Rhodothermus marinus: one gene and its partner. The protein of the gene in region 1 interacts with the protein of each later gene in a pairwise test. Links are inferred from orthologs where the notes say so. Each region holds a gene or a part of one and is shown on either strand. Other genes may lie near its edges.

What was found.
Region 2: the proteins of mtgA (region 1) and GYH26_RS14510 interact in binary tests that used the Escherichia coli proteins (3 or more experiments, as listed by UniProt). The link is inferred for Rhodothermus marinus from one-to-one orthologs.

What each region holds. Positions count from the first base shown.
Region 1 is NZ_AP019797.1:1,342,307-1,345,402, reverse strand. The notes cover bases 317-3,096. They hold mtgA (monofunctional biosynthetic peptidoglycan transglycosylase), read left to right. Parts: upstream 317-1,260; coding sequence 1,261-1,932; downstream 1,933-3,096. Other genes in these bases: GYH26_RS05890 (threonine aldolase family protein), read left to right, coding at 1,926-2,960; greA (transcription elongation factor GreA), read left to right, coding at 768-1,247; GYH26_RS05905 (NlpC/P60 family protein), read left to right, coding at 317-635. Also shown: GYH26_RS05910 (YtxH domain-containing protein), read right to left, coding at 1-67; more of GYH26_RS05905, read left to right, coding at 66-316. UniProt on the Escherichia coli protein: Peptidoglycan polymerase that catalyzes glycan chain elongation from lipid-linked precursors. May play a role in peptidoglycan assembly during cell division in collaboration with other cell division proteins.
Region 2 is NZ_AP019797.1:3,312,512-3,315,712, reverse strand. What follows is about bases 8-2,892. They hold GYH26_RS14510 (penicillin-binding protein), read left to right. Parts: upstream 8-357; coding sequence 358-2,427; downstream 2,428-2,892. Other genes in these bases: GYH26_RS14505 (UDP-N-acetylmuramoyl-L-alanyl-D-glutamate--2,6-diaminopimelate ligase), read left to right, coding at 2,418-2,892; GYH26_RS14515 (hypothetical protein), read left to right, coding at 8-321. In the rest of the region: more of GYH26_RS14515, read left to right, coding at 1-7; more of GYH26_RS14505, read left to right, coding at 2,893-3,201. UniProt on the Escherichia coli protein: Essential cell division protein that catalyzes cross-linking of the peptidoglycan cell wall at the division septum. Required for localization of FtsN.

The DNA of each region.
Region 1 (3,096 bases):
CCAGCAGCAGGCCGGTCACCACACCGGCCGCAAACGCACAGATTGCAACAGGCCAGGATACACGCATGATCGGATTCGTTTCAATTCAACCGACAACCCTGCAGGTTATACGAGTCGCTGAACTTCGGTTCCGCCATCTGGTGCTGCTCCTGAGCTGGCTGGCGCTTGCCGGTTGCCGCACGGCCACCCCGCCGCCGGCGCCGACGTCCGGCGACGCCGACGTGCAGGCGCGTCTGCTGGCCGAGCTGGAGCGCTGGGAGGGCACGCCCCACCGCTGGGGCGGCCTCGACCACAGGGGCATCGACTGCTCGGGGCTGGTTGTGCGCGTCTACCAGGACGCCTTCGGGATGACGCTGCCCCGCACCACCGAAGCGCAGGCCCGCATCGGCCGACCCGTATCCCGCCAGGCGTTGCAGGCCGGCGACCTTGTGTTTTTTCGACTGGATCGCAAAAACCGCCATGTAGGCATCTATCTGGGAGACGACCGCTTTTTCCATGCGGCCAGTTCCACCGGCGTTACCGTCTCGCGCCTCGATGAACCCTACTGGCGACGCCACTACTGGACGGCCCGGCGCGTGCTCGGCGAAACAACCGGCGCACCCCCGACGGACCCGCCCCCGGCTATCGGCTGGTAGCCGGATCTCTCGGTGGCGACAGGCGTTGGAAAGATACAGCCGTAACCTTTTTCCGGATCGCCGCAGCCGAAAGGCCGTGGCGTTCTCTTTTTCTGTACCGACTCGTAGCGCAGCAAACACTGTGGTAGATCTATGCAGGATCCGAAGCCGGTTTACCTGACCAGGGAAGCGCTCCAGAAGCTCAAGGAAGAGCTGCACGAGCTGAAAACCAAAGAGCGGGCGCGCATTGCCAAAGCCATTGCCGAAGCGCGCGGTCATGGCGATCTGTCGGAAAATGCCGAATACGACGCGGCCAAAGAAGCCCAGGGCCGCCTGGAAGCCCGCATCGCACAGATCGAGCAGACCATCGCCAACGCGCGCATCGTCGACGAGAACAAGATCGACACGAGCAAGGCATACATCTTTTCCAAAGTGCGCGTCAAGAACCTGCAGACCGGCGCCGAGCAGGTCTTCACGCTGGTATCGCCCCAGGAAGTGAACCTGAACGAAGGCAAGATATCGGTCAACAGCCCGATCGGCAAGGGACTGCTGGGGCGCTCGGTGGGCGACGTGGTCGAGGTCAAGGTGCCGGCCGGCAAGGTCAAGCTGCAGATTCTGGAGATCTCGCGCTGAACAGCGTCCGGCCATGCGCCGCCTGTTGAAACGACTGGCGCAAGGCATCTTTTTTCTGCTGGCTTTTTATTACGGACTATGTACGCTGGCCCTGCTGGCCTACCGCTTCTGGTTCCCGCCGATTACCGGAGTGCAACTGCAACGATGTATCGAGAGCTGGCTGGCGGGAGAGTCCTGCCGGCGCACCTATTTGCCGCGTCCGCGCGCACAGCTTTCCGAACAGCTGGCCTGCGCCGTCGTGGCGGCCGAAGATACACGCTTTTACACACACTGGGGCTTTGACTGGGAGGCATTGCGCGAAGCCTGGGAAGCCAACCGCCGCCAGCAACGCATCCGTCGCGGGGGTTCCACCATCACGCAGCAGCTGGTCAAAAACCTGTTCATGACCACGCACCGTTCGTATCTGCGCAAAGCGATGGAAGCCCCGCTGACGCTCCTGGCGGAACTGCTTCTGTCCAAGGAACGCTTGCTGACGCTATACCTGAACGTGGTGGAATGGGGGCCGGGCATTTACGGGGCAGAAGCAGCCGCCCGGTACCATTACGGTAAACCGGCTCGCCAGCTCACCCGCTATGAAGCGGCAGCACTGGCGGCCTGCCTGCCGGCTCCCCTTCGGCGCCGTCCCCAGCAGATGGGGTGGTACACCAGCATCATTCTGGAACGCATGCACCTGCTGGGATGCTGATCGACCTGCGTAGCGACACGGTGACCCGCCCTTCACCCGGCATGCGCCGGGCCATGTACGAGGCGGAGGTGGGCGACGACGTCTTCGGTGAGGATCCGACCGTCCGGCGCCTGGAGACCCGCGTGGCCGAGCTGCTGGGCAAAGAGGCGGCCCTGTTCGTCCCCTCCGGCGTCATGGGCAACCAGCTCGCCATCAAGGTGCTGACGCGCCCGGGCGACGAGGTCCTCCTCGGCCGCGAAAGCCACATCTTCAATTACGAGTCGGGCGCCCCGGCGCTGATCTCGGGCGTCCAGCTCCATCCGCTGGACGACACGCCGGGTTGGTTTTCGCCCGAGGCGCTGGCGCTGGCCGTGCGCCACGGGCACGACTGGGAGCCGCGCTCCCGGCTGGTGTGCCTGGAAAACACGCACAACCGGGCCGGTGGTGTGGTTATTCCACCGGACGTCGTCGAAGCCGTTACCGCCGAGGCACGTCGCCACGGCCTGGCCCTGCACCTGGACGGCGCCCGGCTCTGGCACGCCAGCGTGGCCCTGGGGGTGCCCGAACACCGACTGGCCGCGCCGTTCGATACGGTGAGCGTCTGCCTCTCCAAAGGACTCGGCGCGCCGGTTGGCTCCGTGCTGGCCGCTTCGGCCGACCTCATCGCCGAAGCACGCCGGTTCCGCAAGCTGCTGGGCGGCGGTATGCGCCAGGTGGGCGTGCTGGCCGCTGCCGGACTCTACGCGCTGGAGCACCACCGTCCGCTGCTGGCCGAAGATCACGCCAAAGCCCGGCGCCTGGCCGAGGGCATTGCCGAGCTACCGGCCTTCGAGATCGACCTGGAGCGCGTGCAGACCAACATCGTGCGCTTCGACGTCCGCCGGGGCACCGCCGAAAGCGTCCTGACGCAGCTCCGGGAGGAAGGGGTGCTCATGGTGCCTTTCGGCCCCCGGACGATCCGCGCCACCACGCACCGGGACGTGTCGATGCAGGACATCGACCGCGCGCTGGCCATCCTGCACCGACTCTTCGGCCGCGCAACCGCCTGAGTCAGGCGCCGGCGTGCATGCCAAACGACACCTTCGCCCTGCAGGAGAAAAGACATCTACAGAGAAAAAAATCGAAACGAGCTCTGCCCAAGCGCCTGTCTGCATTCACCGGCGGTAAATCTCCCTGCGATGACCA
Region 2 (3,201 bases), 2.0 Mb from region 1 along the record:
CGCGAGCTGGCCCGCCGGGAGACGACCCGGGCGGATCAGCTCCGGGGCGTCCGCTTCTCGGCGCGGCGGCTCACGCTGTATGTGATCGGCGCGGCATTGCTGTTTCTCGCCTACGTGTGGCACGTGTACGCCACGCGGGAGGCGCTTCAGGAAGTGCAGCGCCTGCGGCGCGAGCATCTGCAACTGGTGCTCACGTACAACCGGTTGAAGGGCGAATTCGACCGGGCCACGAGTCCGGCCGTCATCTACGAGCGCGCCCGGGCGCTGGGTCTGGAGGAAGGCTTCACCTACGGACCGGTGGTCATTCACGTGCAACCCTGAAGCCTATGCGCCTGTGCCGTGGAGCCCCGCGATCAAATGCTGACCCGCCTGTATGTGGTGCTGGTGCTGATGGCGCTCTGGCCATTGGCCATCGTGGGGCGCATGCTCTGGATCTATCTGGGCGAGGGCGCGGCGCTACGGGCCGAAGGGCGGCGGCAGGTGCGGGCCGTCGTGGAGATCCCCGCCATGCGGGGGGAAATGCTCGATCGGGCCGGGCGGGCGCTGGCCGTCAACACGGTGCGCTACGACCTGGCGCTCGATCCTGAAGTCGAAGGCTTTGCCGCACAGGCTTCCACGTTCTTTGAAAGACTGGCGCGCCTGACCGGAAGGTCGGCGGCGTATTTCCGGCAACGGGTGGCCCGGCGCGCGAGTCCGCGCTACGTGGTGCTCTGGCGAGGGCTGACCGAGGCCCAGAAGAAGGCCATCGAAAGCTGGGAGGTGCCGGGCGTCATTCTGGAGCCCCGCTTCAGCCGCTGGTATCCCTATGGTTCGCTGGCGGCGCACGTGCTCGGCTACGTGGGAGCCGACGGCCGCGGACTGGCCGGCCTGGAGCTGCAGTACGATCGGTACCTGCAGGGACGCCCCGGGCGGCGCGTGGTCCAGCGCGATCGTCGCGGGGTGCTCAAGCCGATGGTGGGCGGTGAGGTCGTCGAGCCCGAGCACGGGCAGACGCTGGTGCTGACGCTCGACCTGATCCGCCAGACGATTCTGGAAGAGGAGCTGGCACGTGGCGTGGCCGAGGCGGGCGCCCGCTGGGGCACGGCCATCGCCATGGATCCACGCACAGGGGCCGTGCTGGCCATGGCGAACGTGCCCACCTACGATCCCAACCGGCCGGCCGCCGCTCCGGAGGAAGCCCGACGCAACCGGGCCATCACCGACCGCATGGAACCCGGCTCCACGTTCAAGCTGATCACGGCCATTGCCGCGCTGGAGCAGGGCGTGGTGGCGCTCGACGATACGATCGACACCGGCGCCGGCTGGGCCGTCTTCGCCGGACGCACCATGCGCGACGTGCATGCCTACGGCCGCATCTCGTTTGCCGAGGCGCTGGTGCATTCCAGCAACGTGGGCATCGCCAAAATCGCCACGCGGCTCAAGCCCGGCGTTCTCTACCAGTATGCCCGCAATCTGGGTTTCGGGCAACCCACGATGATCGACTTGCCCGGCGAGGTGAGCGGCACGCTCAAGCGTCCGTCCCGCTGGAGCGGCACCACGTTGACCTCCATGAGCATCGGCTACGAAGTCGATGCCACGCCACTCCAGATCCTGACGGCCTACTGCGCACTGGCCAATGGCGGACTGCTCGTGCGGCCGTTCGTGGTGGCCGAGCGGCGTTCGATTACGGGGGAGGTGCTCTGGCGCGCGCGGCCCGACTCGATCCGGCGGGCCTTTCGGCGCGAGACGGCTCGGCAATTGCTCCCCGTCTTCGAGCGGGTGGTCAACGAGGGAACAGGTAAGGCGGCGCGGGTTGAAGGATTGCCGGTGGCCGGCAAGACGGGCACCGCCTTCAAGGTGGTGGACGGACGCTACCAGCCGGGCGCCTACCGGGCGTCGTTCGTGGGCTTCTTCCCGGCCGACGATCCCCAGGTGGCGCTGATCGTGGTGCTCGACGAGCCGCGCCGCAGCATCTACGGAGGGCAGGTCGCCGCGCCCATCTTCCGACGCGTTGCCGAGCGCTGGATCGGCACCTTCCCGAAGATTGCCGAGCGCATGGCCCCCCGCGAGGAGTTGCCAGAGCAGGTGACACGGCCGCTTCCGACCCTGGAAGGACAGCCGCTGGCCGTCGCGCGTGCGCGGCTTCAGGCCGAAGGGTTGAGGGTGCGGGTAGCCGGCCCGGACGGGGCGCTGGCCTTTGTCACCGGTCAGCGTCCGGCGCCCGAAGCCCCGATAACGCCCGGCGATGCTGTGCGTCTGGAGGTAACGCCGCCCGACACGCTCGTACGCCGCATGCCCGACGTGCGGGGCCTGAGCGCACGGCAGGCCACCTACTGGCTGGCCGCCTTCGGCGTGGGGGTACGTGTTGAAGGACATGGACAGGTGGTAGCCCAGTGGCCCGAACCCGGGGCTCCCTTACCCAGCGAGGTCTATCTGCGATGCCGGTAGCTATCCCGAAACAACCGATCCCATTGACCCGGGTGCTCCAGCGACTGGAGCGTGAGGGGCTGTTGCAGACGGTCGTCGGATCGGCGACCGCGCGGAAGCTCACGCACCTGACGGACGACAGCCGGGAGGTGCAGCCGCGCGGGCTGTTTGTCGCCGTGCGGGGCGAGCGCGTCGACGGCCACCAGTTCATCGAACAGGCCATCGAGCGAGGCGCCGTGGCCGTGGTGGGTGAAGTCGTGCCGGAGGCGTTCGCCGAACGCTTTCCGAAAGTCACCTTTGTGCAGGTGTCCAACAGCCGGCGGGCGCTCGGCATACTGGCCACGATCTTTCACATGAATCCGGGCCGGCGGCTGCGTCTGATCGGCATTACGGGCACCAACGGCAAAACGACGACCGCTTTCCTGGTCTATCACATGCTGAACGCCATCGGCCAGGAAACCGGTCTGATCGGGACGGTCTGCTACCGGTTCGGCCGGCATGAGCTTCCGGCGTCGAATACCACCCCGGGGCCCATCGAGCTAAACCACCTGCTGCGGCGCATGACGGGCGTCCCCTGCAAGAACTGTGTGATGGAAGTCTCCTCGCATGCGCTGGAGCAGGAGCGGGTGGCCGGCCTGTCGTTCTCCATCGCGGTCTTTACGAACCTGACGCGCGACCACCTGGATTATCACGGCTCGTTCGAGGCCTATCTGAAAGCCAAAAAGAAGCTCTTTGACGGGCTGACGTTCAGGGCCACGGCACTTTACAACATCGACGATCCCAGCGGTCCCGCCA